DNA from 2 places in the Providencia sp. 2.29 genome. Region 1 is predicted to be linked to the other one. Evidence: predicted binding sites of a transcription regulator. Region 1 holds the regulator's gene; the other holds the start of a gene.
What was found. Region 1 encodes Fur, which represses iron uptake genes when iron is present. Its sites were predicted from a motif close to ATAATAATGAGAACNACTATCAA; they were not measured.
Positions count from the first base shown of each region.

Region 2: the regulator Fur is predicted to act here: its motif matches at 5,315-5,337, upstream of I3B46_RS17620 (TonB-dependent siderophore receptor).

Region 1 is NZ_CP065420.1:3,274,652-3,282,490, reverse strand. Features, by position in the region: gene I3B46_RS15500 (MFS transporter) at 1-1,171, opposite strand, end outside; gene chiP (chitoporin ChiP) at 1,645-3,042, shown strand; gene I3B46_RS15490 (beta-N-acetylhexosaminidase) at 3,111-5,789, shown strand; gene fur (ferric iron uptake transcriptional regulator) at 6,093-6,542, opposite strand; gene fldA (flavodoxin FldA) at 6,716-7,243, opposite strand; gene ybfE (LexA regulated protein) at 7,390-7,683, opposite strand.
Region 2 is NZ_CP065420.1:3,732,450-3,740,288, forward strand. Features, by position in the region: gene I3B46_RS17605 (MFS transporter) at 1-690, opposite strand, end outside; gene I3B46_RS17610 (LysR family transcriptional regulator) at 789-1,682, shown strand; gene I3B46_RS17615 (ABC transporter substrate-binding protein) at 1,840-2,940, opposite strand; gene I3B46_RS17620 (TonB-dependent siderophore receptor) at 3,003-5,207, opposite strand; gene I3B46_RS17625 (HdeA/HdeB family chaperone) at 5,731-6,030, opposite strand; gene I3B46_RS17630 (HEAT repeat domain-containing protein) at 6,311-6,538, opposite strand; gene I3B46_RS17635 (hypothetical protein) at 7,325-7,839, opposite strand, start outside.

The sequences.
Region 1 (7,839 bases):
GCGTGAGCAAATGTGGCCATGCTGCACCAATACTTGCGCCAGTGATAAATAGACCAATACAAATAATCCATACCTGAAATGCTTCAATAGCAATAATTTTTGTTATGAACAATGCAAGAGTGGTTAGGCCTACCAGTGTGAATAGTGGAGCAAAACGAATAATTCGCACGGCAACCGTCGGCTTTAGTGATGAGGAAGCAATGGCGGCACTTGACCAACCCGCACCGACTAGGGCCGCTAAATAGCCTGATAACAAGGGAGCCACACCATGCAATATCTGTAAAAAATAGGGAACAAAAACCTCTGTTTGTACACTTAGACCCAACAATGCCATCGTGAGGTAAATAGGCGCTAATTGTGCAGAAAAGCGAAATGTTCCCGAAGGGAAAAGCGTATTATGACCACGACGCTCAATAACCATTAATCGAGCACACAGTAAAACGGCAATAAACATCCCTCCAATAGGGATAAATTTGTCTTGACTTAAACTGCCTAGAGAGATGGCGAGCACGGCGCAAGAAAGCAGTAAAAGGGCCTGTAATGGAATCGGCTGTTGAGGGCAGTTTTCATGGGGATTTTTTGCCGGCAAAATCCGCCAAGTCAGCCATAAATAAGGGATACCGACTACGACCAGACACCAAAATGCTCCTCGCCATATATCGTACTCTGCAAATACGCCACCCAGTGCTGGCCCTAGTAATGTTGCCATTCCCCACATACTCGACATCATCGCTAACACTCTCGACCATAAATGTTGAGGAAATACAATGTGTACCATTGAGTAAGATAAGGTGAGTAAAATCCCGCCACCAGCCCCTTGGATCACTCTGCCAAGGAGCATCACTGGCATTGAGGGGGTGATAGCGCAGATAACGGATCCTACAAGAAAAATCAACGTCGCCAGCCCATAACTTTTTTTGGGGCCAAAATAATTGAGGATCCGTGAGGTAAGGGCGGACAAAATAATCGAAGACAGAATAAACAGTGTGGTATTCCAAGCATAGAAATTAATGCCGCCAATATCCCGTACAACGGAAGGTAATGTGGTAATGGTGATATAAACATTAATCGCATGGAGGCAAATCCCCCCCGATAAGGCAAGTGTTAAACAGAGATTCTTACCGGTGAGTAGTGTACGCCAACCTTCCTGCTGACTTTTCTCTATATTCACGTGTGACGGATCCCTCTTATTTCTCTTATTGAATCGCCTTATTTTCCCTCACTAAAATCATTCACTTGATCTGTTTATGAGTGAAAAACTATTCATCAACTAAAGCAGTTATGAATCAACTTAGCAAGTTTGAATGAAACGATTACATTCAAATGTAGTTATTTTTTATGTTGAAATAAGTCCAAAATGCCCATTCTGTCCATAGTGTTTTGCCTGCATTTTATCCTAAAATCAGGATATTAATTCGATAAATACCATAAATTCGAATAATTAGTACTGTAAATGAATAGAAAAATTAATGTGTCTTGGCTCATATTTTAGGAATAAATATATTTTTAGTCTTGATAATTCGCGTTGCGAAAAATAGGCTAAGTAGGTACTCGTATTTTGTTTATCAAAACTAATCATTACTTAACGGGCGGCTACTGAAATTTATCACTGAAAAATAATATAAAAAACTGAGGAAACATCGAATGGTTAATAAAAATGTCAATCGTGGCAGGGGAATACTCGTGCTTAAAATAGGAATAGCACTCCTTCCTATTAGTTATCAACCAATAAGTTTTTCTGAGCAATTTTTAGATGATTCAACCCTTAAAGGCGGTTTGTATTATTGGCAACGTGACCGTTCGAGGAAAGAGTTAAATCCAGAAAGCGATAAATATAAGAAATATGTCGACAACCTTAAACATTCAACCGTGAATGCCAGCCTTGATTATTCTTCAGGTTATTTTCAGGATGTCATCGGTTTAGATTTAGCCGCATTTACAGCCATAGAATTATCCAATAGTGGCCCAGCGGCGCCTAATGAAATTGGTTTTAGTGATGCAAAAACGCGTTGGGATGAAAAATGGACCGGTGATCGAAGTGGTGTCAGCGTCTATAAAGCAGCGGCTAAAATGCAATATGGTCCGTTTTGGGGCAGAGGCGGTTATATCCAACCAACAGGACAAACACTATTAGCTTCTCACTGGAGCTATATGCCCGGAACTTATCGGGGTTTCGAAATCGGTGGGGTATTTGATTTCGCACAACAAGGGGCCTTGAGCCTGTCATATATGTGGACAGACCGTTATAAAGCGCCTTGGTATCGCGATATGTATAACTTCCGTGAAGCGGATGGCCAAACAGGGATCAGTTATTTGCAATCCCTTGGTTTTAAATATGATTTTAAAAATAACCTTGTTTTAGAGGCGGCTTATGGGCAAGCAAAAGGCTATATGGACCAGTACTTTGCTAAGGCCTCTTATGCTGTTCCTGTGGCTACACGTGACCTGCGGATGTCTTATCAATTTTATGGAGCAAAAGATAAGGTAACCAATGGTGGCATTAATGATGTTTACGATGGATTGGCGTTCTTGCAAGCCGTGACGTTTGGCTATACCTATGATCAGTTTGATTTTCGATTAGAAGGCACTTATGTGAAGGCAAAGGGGAATCAGGGCTATTTTTTACAGCGTATGACCCCGGGGTATGCGACATCAAATGGGCGATTAGATATTTGGTGGGATGGGCGCTCCGATTATAACGCGAATAATGAAAAAGCGCTCTTTGCGGGGGTGATGTACGATTTAGCTAAATGGGATCTTGCTGGTTGGAAAGTAGGAACATCATATATTTATGGATGGGATGCTAAACCCAGCACGAATACACAATATGCTCAAGATGTAAAATTAAAAGAAACGGCTTGGAACGTTGATATTTTATATACCGTTCAGACAGGTAAGGCGAAAGATACCTTATTTAAATTACATTTTACTAAATATGACAACCATACAGATATTCCAAGCTATGGTGGTGGGTTCGGCAATATATTTCAAGATGAAAAAGATATTAAGTTTATGGTCATGATGCCATTTACTATTTTTTAATAGCGCGGTCACTGCTATTAAAAAATAAAATAGCAGTGGTTGATTTTGAATTTAATATTGAGGTCACAATGAAAAAGAATTATTTAAGTCCTTTAGCATTATTCATATCAGCAACACTTTTTTCTACCGCAGTAAATGCTGAACAATCATCGGCTCAAGTCGTCGATGCATTAAGTGATATAGATGTGAAAATAAATGTGCTTGATAACCAAGCTGGTGAGCATGGTACTCACTGTGCTGCACTGGGTGCCGATTGGGCTGCATGTAACCGTGTCGATATTACCTTAACAAATGGCGATACTGCGATTGAATCCAACGATTGGGCGCTTTATTTTCATAGTATTAGACAGATTCTAAAACAAGATAACCCGCAATTTAAGATCACACATATTACAGGCGACCTTCATAAAATTACACCAACAGAGCAATTTAAAGGGATTAAAGCCCACGAAAAAGTGGTATTACCGCTAACGGGAGAATATTGGCAGGTTAGTTATTCAGACTTTATGCCTAGGTGGTACGCGACATCGGGAGATGCATCCCCACGCAACCTTAAGAGCACTGATACTCAAGATCCAACAACCTTTGTTACCCCCTTTGAACTGAAAAATTGGAAACGAACCGACGCCGATAACAATCTATTAATGACGCCAGAAAACCGCTATCAAAAAAACTTAGCGATGAAACCGTTATCTGAGCAGCAATTGCGAGGGCAAATCTTACCTACGCCATTTGATATCAGTTTGCAGTCAGAGGATGTTGATCTGAGTAAAGGCGTTAAATTACAACTAAATGGGCTAACGAAAGGTGAGTTAGCTGTTATTGAACAACACTTACAACTGAGCAAGCTAAAACAAAATAGTCACGGGTTCCCCATTGAAGGAAAAATCGCACCTAAGCAATTTTCTACTGAAGATCAAGTGAGTGGTGCTTACAAATTAGTGATCACACCGCAACGAGCCGAAATTATTGGTTATGACCGTATAGGGTTATTTTATGGTGTAGGTTCATTATTGTCAGCAGTAACTGAAGGTGACACACCGAAAGTGGCAGCAATGGTCGTGAATGATAAACCACGTATGGAATATCGTGGGGTCTTTTTAGACGTTGGACGAAATTTCCACAGTAAACAGGTGGTGATGCGATTAATTGACCAGATGTCACGCTATAAATTAAATAAATTCCATTTTCATTTAACCGATGATGAAGGTTGGCGGATAGAGATCCCCGGTTTACCTGAATTAACGGAAGTGGGAAGTCAGCGTTGCCATGATTTAACTGAGCAAAAATGTTTATTGCCGCAACTCGGGTCGGGGGCTGACAATAATAATATGGGGAGCGGCTATTTCACACGTGATGACTATATTGAAATTTTACGTTATGCCAAAGATCGCAACATTGAGGTGATCCCTGAAATTGATATGCCAGCCCATGCACGTGCAGCCGTTGTTGCTATGGAGGCGCGTTATAATAAGTTAAGCGCGGCGGGCGATGAACAAGGGGCAAATGAGTACCGCTTAGTTGACCCATCAGATACTTCAATAACCACATCGGTACAGTTTTATGATAAGCGCAGTTATTTAAACCCTTGCTTAGATTCATCACAGAACTTTGTCAATAAAGTCGTCAGTGAAGTGATGCAGATGCACGATGAAGCAGGTGTTCCACTGAAAACATGGCATTTTGGTGGTGATGAGGCGAAAAATATTCGCTTAGGTGCAGGCTTCCAAGATAAACGCGGCCCTATTGAGCCGGGCAAAGGTATTATTGATAAACAGCGCGAAGATAAGCCATGGGCAAAATCGAAAGCATGTCAGGCTTTAATTCAGCAAGGGGATGTCAGCGATTTTGACCATCTTTCCAGCCATTTTGCTAAACAGGTGAGTAAAAGTTTGCAACAAAAAGGCGTTACAACAATGCAAGCATGGCAGGATGGTTTAAAAGACGCTTCGAGTGCGAAAGATTTCGCCACTGACAATGTTCGCGTTAATTTCTGGGATACTCTCTATTGGGGAGGCTTTGACTCGGCAAATGATTGGGCAAACAAAGGCTACCAAGTGGTTATCTCCAACCCAGACTATGTCTATTTTGATATGCCTTATGAAGTTAACCCAAGTGAAAGTGGTTACTACTGGGCAACACGCGCGAGTGATGAACAAAAAGTCTTTGCTTTTGCTCCGAATAACCTCCCTCAAAATGCTGAAACCTCAGTGGATAGAGATGGGAATCCTTTCAGTGCGAAAAGCGACAAGCCTTGGCCGGGCGTATATGGTCTTTCAGGGCAATTGTGGAGTGAAGCCGTCAGAACGGATGATAAGGTCGAATACATGTTATTCCCTCGCATTTTGCCGCTGGCAGAAAGAGCGTGGCATAAGGCGCAATGGGAAAATGATTATCAATCAGGGCGTGAATATATTGGTGGTAAAACCCAATATGTTTCACAGCAAAAATTAGCAGATGATTGGAACCGTTTTGCGACTATCGTAGGGCAAAAAGAGCTTCGCCGCTTAGATAGAGCCGGAGTTGCCTACCGTATCCCTGTTCCTGGTGCAAAAATTGAAAACGGTGTGCTACTGGCGAATATCAGTTACCCTAGCTTAATTATCGAGTATGCATTGGCAGATAGCGATAACTGGCAGGTTTATTCGGCGGATAACCCACCCAAAGTCAATGGGAACGTCAAAATAAGAGCGAAAAGTCCAGACGGGGCGAGGGCGAGTCGTGTAGAAATCGTGACTCAAAAATAACGGGTATGTGGTGAGGGAGCGAATGAAGAGGCTCCCTCACGGTTTTATCGTCACCATACAATAATCACATTCTATTACCCGCCGAGCTTGGGTATCAGAACCCTATCAACCATACGACTTAATCTTTACTCAGCTGACAAAGGATTGAAGGGGACTCGTTAGGTTCTTGAAAGATCTCAAAACAGGATAAGTAAGGCATTAATATGAAGTGGGGAAGGCTAGAGCCCAGTGAGTACTGGACTCAAATCCCACAGCCTTTTTAAAAACTATCTATAGTCAGTTAAAGGCAAAGATTTACGGTAATTACTCTTTTGGATCGTGTGCATCCGCATTTTCACGGCAATCGCCATCAGCACAGTGACCATAAAGATACAAACTGTGGTTAGATAGTTTAATACCGTGGCGTGCAGCGATATTGGTCTGGCGCTCTTCGATGGATTTGTCAGAGAACTCGATGACTTTTCCACAGTCTAGGCAGATTAAGTGGTCATGATGGTGCTGTTGAGTCAGCTCAAAAACGGATTTACCGCCTTCAAAGTTATGACGTGTCACGATACCTGCATCATCAAACTGGTTTAATACGCGGTAAACTGTAGCCAGACCGATCTCTTCGCCCATATCAATCAGCTTTTTGTAGAGATCTTCCGCACTGACGTGATGGCACTCAGGCTCCTGAAGTACTTCCAATATTTTTAATCTTGGAAGAGTGACTTTGAGTCCAGCATTCTTCAATGCTTTATTGTTGTCTGTCATGCGGGTTTGTCCTGTATCTTAAATCATAAATTTAACAATAATGAGACGTTTTTAACATAAATTCAGTTGTCTTCTAAACTGATTTACAATTATAGGCATGGAAATAAAAAATAGAAACCATGCTTTGTCGCATTATTATAATAGTATTAATAAGCCTATTTCTAATTAGTCGATTAGCCTAAAATTTCAGACAAAGACATCTCTTCTGAAATTTGCTGTACCCATGCATCAACACGTTCTTCGGTGAGTTCCGGCTGGCGATCTTCATCAATAGCAAGGCCGATAAAGTGGTTATCATCCGCCATTCCTTTAGATGCTTCAAAATGGTAGCCATCAGTTGGCCAATGACCGACGATCACTGCACCGCGTGGCTCGATAATATCGCGAATGGTTCCCATCGCATCACAGAAGTACTCCGCATAGTCTTCTTGGTCGCCACAGCCGAATAAAGCAACAAGTTTACCTTCAAAGTCAATTTCTTCGAGTGTTGGGAAGAAGTCATCCCAATCACATTGGGCTTCACCATAGTACCAAGTTGGGATACCGAGAAGCAGAATATCGAATGCTTCAATATCTTCTTTACTGCACTTTGCAATATCATGAACTTCCGCGTTCTCGTTGCCTAATCTCTTTTGGATCATCTTGGCAATATTTTCTGTATTACCAGTGTCACTACCGAAGAAAATGCCTATGACTGCCATAAAGTGAATAACCTCTTGTTTTTCCAATCTGGTTTACTAAAGCCAGATAGGGCTAAATTTGAACTAAAGTACCTAGAATTTTGACCCTATTTTGGCGAAAAAGCGTGAATAAATCTGTCGAATTTGTGTGGTTTATGAAGACGAAACTATTGACCAGAAGGCTCATAGACTAGCGCTAGCTGTGACATTAACATCTCTTCTATCAACTCACTACGGCTCATGTTTTTTTCATTCGCCAATTGATTCAATATCGTGACAGCATCTTCATTAAGTTTTAATTCAACGCGGCGTAGTCCTTTGACCTTATCACGCTTAAGTTGATTACGTTTGTTGATTCTTAATTGTTCATCCCGCGACAGCGGACTTGTTTTAGGTCGCCCAGGCCTGCGTTCCTCAGCGAACAAATCAAGGGTGGTGCGATCAGTTTGTTCTTTTGCCATATATTTTTACTGCTAAAGGGCGTATACCAATAATCCAGCGCGCAATAATACCCTAGCTGACTCCCTTGTACCATAGCGTATGTCGAGCGAAAGTTATTGATAGTAAAAAAAAGAGCTGTTTGTTGGAAAAAGCACCAGCCGAGCGCATGCTGGTGC
Region 2 (7,839 bases), 460 kb from region 1:
GGAAAATAGAAAGCTACTTACGGCCAGCACAAGGCTATGATAGTCGTTATAAAATGAAAAGGATAACAATAAGAACAGTAAGCTAAAGCTCACCATAATCAACCCTATCACATCAGGTTTTTCTCTTTGTTGCCGCCCATCATTATTCACCCACCACCATGCTAAGATTGCCGCAAATAATGAGAAAGGCAAATTAGCATAAAATACCCAGCGCCACGATAATGAATCAATAATCATTCCCCCTACTGCTGGAGAAAATGCAGGAGCCGTTAAAGCGACAACCATAATTAAAGTTGAAATACGATGGCGCTCTTTATCTGGAAATAGCTCAAAAACGAGAGCCTGTCCCACAGGGATCAATAGCCCACCAGCAATGCCTTGAATAAAACGCCAAACTACCAAGCTATAAATTGAATGACTCAGCCCACACAATAAAACACTGACTGAGAATAACAGCATAGAAATACTGAGCAGTTTCTGGTTACCTAATTGCCCAGCGAGCCACAAACTCAATGGCATGATCAGGACTAAACCTAAGATATAACTATTAGCGACCCAAGCCACCATTGATTGGCTGGTAGAAAACGCTGAAGCAATATCTGGCAATGCAATCGCTGACATAAAAATATTAATACAGTCGATAAAGAAGCCGATTAAAAAAACAGTTGCGATTTTATATCGATAAGACATACCTACCTCCGGCGCACAAGAGTAGGTATTCCCCCTTTCTTTGTCGATATAAGAGGATTAAACTCATTGTTTAATAATGACAAACAATCAGACTGATTATGCAAAAAAACCTTAAGCAAATAACCACTTTTCTGCAAGTGGTGGACTCAGGCTCTTTTACTAAAGCCGCTGATATTTTAGGTATGAGCCGGTCTATGGTCAGTATTGATATCAAGCAGTTAGAGATACGGCTGAATGTCAGTCTGCTCATACGTAATACGCGCAATATTGCCCTCACCGAGGCGGGTAAGCATTTTTATGATGACTTTAAACGTATTCAACTAGAGATAGAAGAAGCGTTTGAAAGAAGCCAAAATTTAGCAACAAACGTCACAGGCTTACTGCGTTTTTCATCCACGAATGAATTTGGCCAACGTTATATTTTGCCTTTACTACCTGAATTTTGTCGCCTTTACCCGAAGTTACGCCTGCAATACAGCTTTAATTCATCATTAGATGATTTGGTCACCGAAAAATTAGATCTCGCGATACGTTTAGGTAATTTAAAAAGCTCATCACTAAAAATACGCAAAATAGGTGAATACCAAATCTATATTGTGGCGACCCCTGAACTATTAAAACACTATCCCGTTAAAGGTATTAACGATTTAGCACAAATTCCTTGGATAACCCATTCATTACTCAATTGGCAAGATACACAATACGTTCTAAAAAATACTCTAGGGGAAAAATACCCTCTTCCCATCATAAAAGGCCAATATGAATCGAATTCAGCATCGGTGATCCAGCAAATGGTACTGGCCTCTCTAGGTGTCGCTATCTGTCCTGATTGGCTAGTTAATGATGATATTAATGCAGGGCGTCTCATTCGTTTATTACCTGAATTTTATCTACCTTCACAGAATATTCAGCTACTTTATCCCAATAGCACCACTCTACCTGCGAAAACACGCGTCTTTATTGATTACTTAGTTGAAAAATTTAGCCTATAAAAAAAGCCGTGTCTCATCGAAACACAGCCTTAAAATAGCATCGTAACTGTCAATAACGCTGGGTGCGGCTAGGCAATAAATGACTAAGGCGCTAGAGCACAGACTTGTGTGAGTATGAGTCAGCGTCATCAGCAAAGCGTAAAGTATGACGAGTATATTAAAGGGCTATCCAAAACACTCCATTCGCTTTAATAGCCGTAAACTGCTGTAAGAATTCCTGCAAATTTTGCTCTGGCTCTAAGGTTGCAAAAGTCTGCGGATGCATAAACTTAGCCATGGCTTCAATAGCAAAAATATTCATTGGGTTATTATAGAAATTATGGTAAACCGCCATGACATGCTTATCTTTTACCGCTGTCAGCGATGAAATCCCTTGGCGATCGACAAGCTTAGCCAATTGCTTTTTAGCAACCGTTGCATCTGCATAATAACCCAGTTTAACGGCTGTTGAACGGCGATTAAAATTCTGCCAATCTGCACCGGTTAATAAATAAAAGTCAGGGTTTAGGGTAATAATGTTTTCAATTGAACTTTCAGCACCTTTAGCCGGAAACTTGTCTTCCACTAAGTTTTTACCACCCGCAAGGCTTGCTAAAACCCCAAAACCTGACCGACCGTAGAGCTGACAACAACTATCCGTGAATAAACCCGCATTAGCCTCAATTAATACCGATGGATAAGGTTTTTTCAATTGCTCTTCAATGGCGGCTAGCTTTTCTTGATACAATTTTGCAAAGCGGTTTGCACGTTCCTGAGTTCCTAATAATTCACCTAATAACACAATACTTTTTGGCGTGTTATTGGCGATATCCATACGGAAATCAATAAAAATAACCTTGATCCCTGCTGCTTCCAATTGTGGCATAAATTGGCTATCGCGCATCGCTGCATAATTAGATTTATGCATTAATACCACTTCTGGCGCCAGCTCAAGTAATTTCTCAATTTGAATGCCCGTCTCACGGGTTTTTCTTAGTGTTGGTATTTTGGCTAACTCAGGAACCGCAGAAAAATAAGCCTGCTTTAAATCAGGCGCGTACTGTTCTAACGAATCACTCCAGCCAACAATACGTGAAAAAGCGTCTTGCCCCGCGGCAATATCGACCGACAAAATATCTCTTCCATCAATCAAAAATAATTTTTCGACAGGAAGATCAACACTCACTTCACGTCCTTGTAAGTCCGTAATTAATGTAGGCGTTTTAGCTGACGCAATTACACTGACTAAGCATAATAATCCGGTTAATAGCCATTTCATTCAATAACCTCATTGAGTCATAAAGATGAGCCATCAATAAGATGACTCATAAAATATTCAACTTAAAACGTCACACTATAATTCAACGCAAAAGTTCTTCCTCTACCTTTATAGGTATACAGATCTGCTGCCCCATAACTCGGGCTATATAATTTAGGCGCACGCTGTCCCCAAATGGTGGTGTAATCTTCATCCAGTAAATTTTCTACCGCAAAACTGACTTTACCAACTGGCAATAAATAACTGCTTAAGAAATCCACGGTATTATAGCCATTGAGCTTGTTACCATCCGCATCTGAAACATTAAAGGTTTGCTGGCTTTGTAAACGTAGAGACCAATCATTAGGCTCCCATCCCACATAAGCAGTAACTTTAGATGGGCTAGCAAATTTAACGCTCCATTTTTCCCATTTACCATCCACTTTGGTTTCTGACTTTTGCAGATTAAAGTTACTACCAACACTCCAATCACTATTATCGAAGAAATAATCAATCGCCCCTTCCACACCATAAATACGACGTTTATCTGACTTCATATAAATCGTCATATCCGTATTATTAATGTCATAACTTCTGTCTGACAATGAATAATATGCTGCAATCTGTGTACGTAGGTTCTCGCCGGTATAACGCCAGCCCAGCTCATAAGAGTCAACTTTAATGCCTTTAACTTTAGTATCATTAATATTAATACTATTTTCTAATGCCAAATGCCCATTAGCATCAGGGGCTGCTGCGTATTTCCCTGTACCATAATATTTTGCAATATCAGGAATTTCGAAGCCTTGAGAGAAATTAAACCATGTTTGCTGATCTTCCGTTAAATTAATTAGTAGACCCGCATTAAAGAGTAAATTGTTATAATCAGTGTTCCCCCCAGGTACTGCATCGGCGGATTTTATCTTACCTTCTGCGATTTGCTGCTGTTGAGCATACCCAACAAAATCATCCACTTTGTTTTCGGTATATTGATAGCGCACACCGCCGCTTAAAGTGAATATTGGATTAATATCGTAGCTGCTTTGTAAGAAAGCGGCCATATTGGTTGTGGTATAACTTGGATAACGCCCAACTTGATAGGCTTTTTTCAAATCCATACCACCTGATTCTTTCGCTTTATCTAAATTAAAGAACATTTGATTAGCACGAAATTGTTCGTGCTCAGCGTCAGCACCATAAGTCAGCGTCAGATTATCGACAGGCTCACTATTAAACGTCAGCTTAGTGCCATAGAAATTGGTTTTTTGATCGGAAGCACTAATGCTGGTCACATCCTTTGCTTTATTTAACGCGGGGAATGGGTAAAATTTTTGTGATTCATCACGATAATAAACTTGAGCAACAAAATCTTGCCCCCAAAGGTCGCCATTTGAATATTGTAAATTCAACATATGGCGCTCAGTACCCGGTAAACGATCTGAGTTTAATTTGCCGCTATTATAGGCTTCGCCTTGGCCTTTCACCGCCGCAAAATCTTTGCCTAAATAAAGCCCATGTTTGCCATCGGACTCACTTTTATAATATTGAACCGTGGCTTGTAGCTGCTGATTATCATCAATATTAATAACCCCAGCGCCCATTACATCCAAGCGGTCAGAAAATTGTAGGCCTGTTTGTGTATTATCAATATTAATTGCCTTACCTTTGCCATCATACCAACCGCCATAACGTTGATAGGCAACAGATAAACGACCATGGGCGTTTTCATTACCCCCACTCATTGCCGCAGCAACATTTTCATCATGATCTTTGCCATTACTGAAACCGGTTTTTCCGCCAATTTGCAGGTCAACTTGTTTTTCTTCTTGGCCTTTTTTGGTGACAATATTAATTAATCCACCACTACTACCGCCCCCATATAAAGAAGTCGCGCCAGAAATCACCTCAATATGGTTAATATTAAATGGGTCGATAGAATCTAATTGGCGGCTGTCACTACGCGAAGAATTTAAACGTACGCCATCCACCATCACAATCATTGAGCGGCCACGCATATTCATGCCGTAATTAGTACGTCCTTGACCGCTAACACTCATACCGGGGATCAATTGTGACAGAATATCTTTTAACTCTTTTCCACCTTCTGCTTGCTGTTCAATTTCAACATTATCAATAACCCATGTGGTTTGGGCCATCTCCGACACACTTCGATAAGAACGCGTTGCCGAGACAGTCATTTCATCTTGTTTGTTTTCTGCTGCGAATGTTGCTGGTGCAATAAATGAAGCAAAACATGGAGAGAGTATCCAAAGATGCTTAATTTTCATGTGCCTAAGATCCTAATAGGTTGTCGTGTTTTTTTAAAAGCCGCGGCCGATAGCATTACGGCTTTTTATCCGGCTAAATTAGCGGCTAATTTTAACTGATAACAAACATACTATTAAGAACTATTATCATTATAATGCTTTTTTTAGACGCTTTCGGCAGATAAGAAGATAGGAGAAGCCAAATATTTATAAATCAGAAAAAGAAATGCTGGAGGAGATCAGACAAAAAACAGGTTTATCGGATTTTGAGCTACCATCAATAACAAGTTATGACTAAGTCGCTATGTCGTCGTCGAGCCAATTAAAACGATATATAAAATGAATAGTAAGGTGTTTGCCTTTGATTAAACTAAAAACAAACACCACATTAACAAGGCTTTGATTTTGTACTACCCATAATATTTCAAGTGACAACGTTATTGATTAGGTTCGCTCGTATTCACCACAACATTTTGTCTGTGCCTAACGACTTGCTCACTTATCAACTAACATAAATTGAAATTATCTAGGGCATAAATTTAACTTATTTTTTTGACGCTAAGTAATCTTGTAACGTACCTTCAGGGTGCTTCTTACAGAATTCAACAATCTGTGGCGCTTCAGCAACGCTTTGCTCTGTTAACGCAACATAATCACCACCTTTAAATTGTGTATCCATATTGGTGATCCACAATGCAACAGGTGCCCAGCTTTGCGGGTTCAAATTAATATATTCCTGACAAGTCATTTTTTCAGGCGTGACAATATTCGAGTCCGCAGCCATCGCATTAAAAGAGAATGCTGCCATAGCAGCTAAAACGCTAGAGATAACAATCTTTTTCATTATAAACCTCTTATGTGTATAAATAATGCATAACAATGTGGCTGTTTATTTTTATCACAAACTTATTAAAGTTTATATAATCTTATTTGGATGATAAAAATAGAAAACAAAAGACTTAATTTGACCATCTTTTTATAATTAACTTAAATTGATAAAATAGAAAAAAAGCTTTCATTTAAGTTTCTATAAGAGTAAATAAAAATAATAATATAAACCTATCACTGAACCTAATATTTAAAATATAAATTGTTTATTGGAATAAATGAGCATAGAGATTTCATTATTTTTCTGTCCCCGGAAAATAACCGGCTAGCTTACTTAATGACCTAATTGATGATACTGCCACCTCTTTGTTAGGATCCTTGCATAGCGCCATTAATCTTACAACAGCATTATGTTGCTCAATCGTTGCTTTATAATCCCCTAATGCAGAAATAGCCGCAATTTTGACATCATCGTTACCTCTAAAGGTAAGCTCAATCAATGTGCTTATTATTTGTTTTTCCATGAGTTAGCCTGTTATAGTAAGAAATAAGTGAATGTACTTGGTTATTTTAAGTCAAATAACTAATTACATCCTACTGTATTCAAGAACAATTTAAGTGGCTAATTGGAAATTTACTCCCATTTATTATGTGTTTTAATATTTATAGCGATAGTTCAAATTAGACGTAAGATTTATAACATAAAATACTCGTCGTTGGATGAAAGGGCACTATCCTTCATTAAAAAACACGACTCATAGTTTAAAATCGCCATCCATACTCATTACGTACTCAGAGAAGATCGCTATGTATAAAACCTAATTGTTGAATATCAAGTTGTTGTAATACTAAAGCCCGTTAAAAATGGGAATCAATTAACGATACCAGCCGTAAAATTGATATATTCAGGGCGAATAGATATAATGTGGAGTTATAATATAGAAAAATATGAAGGCAAAAATATTATGAAGTTAAAATCTATTGAAGATTAAGACAGGCACCTGAAACTACTAATTCCACCACATGAATACTTTAGAAGAGGTAACTTAATGATATTAATATAATTTCCACATAAACAACCGTTTAAAAACAGAAAAAAATCTACTTAACCATTTCAAATTAAGAAATAAGTAACATTTGTTATATTTTAACTTACTAGTTATACTTATTAAATTCCAACACTTAATTAAGTGATTTTTTATTTAAAAAATTAACCAAGAATATATTAGCAATAACTCAATTAAATATTACCAAAAAAAATAAATTAAAATAGCAACCTCTCATATTAAATCAATATGAGAGGAATTACATTACTTAGCAAATATAGATAAGTCTAAAGCACCATAATAAACACCTGGCTCAATATAGTGTTCATCTTTGCATAAATTCCAATCTATAGTGAACTCACCACTATAATTATCATATTTATGTTCTAAATCAATATCAAAGGCTTCACCATTAAATAAAATATCCCCCTCATCATCACAGTCTGAACCATTCTGATTGATTATCCCTTCAATATATAAACCATTATCTTCATAGTCTTCATTAATTAAGTAAAACTTATTTGGTTCGTCTTTTATTAGCCCAGTTTGCAATCGAACAGAGCCTAGAACAGTATTTCCAATGTTACTATCACAATCAATTTCAACAGTCACTCTTTCATAATCAACCAATCCTGTTGACTCATCAGAAGATAGATAAAACCTAGATGAAGTATTTCCATTCACATCGATTGTGCAAGCATCAAGAACATCAATGTTAAAAGAACTAACTAATATCTCAGATAAATCTGTAGTTCCGTTTGCTTTTGCCGTTAATGATG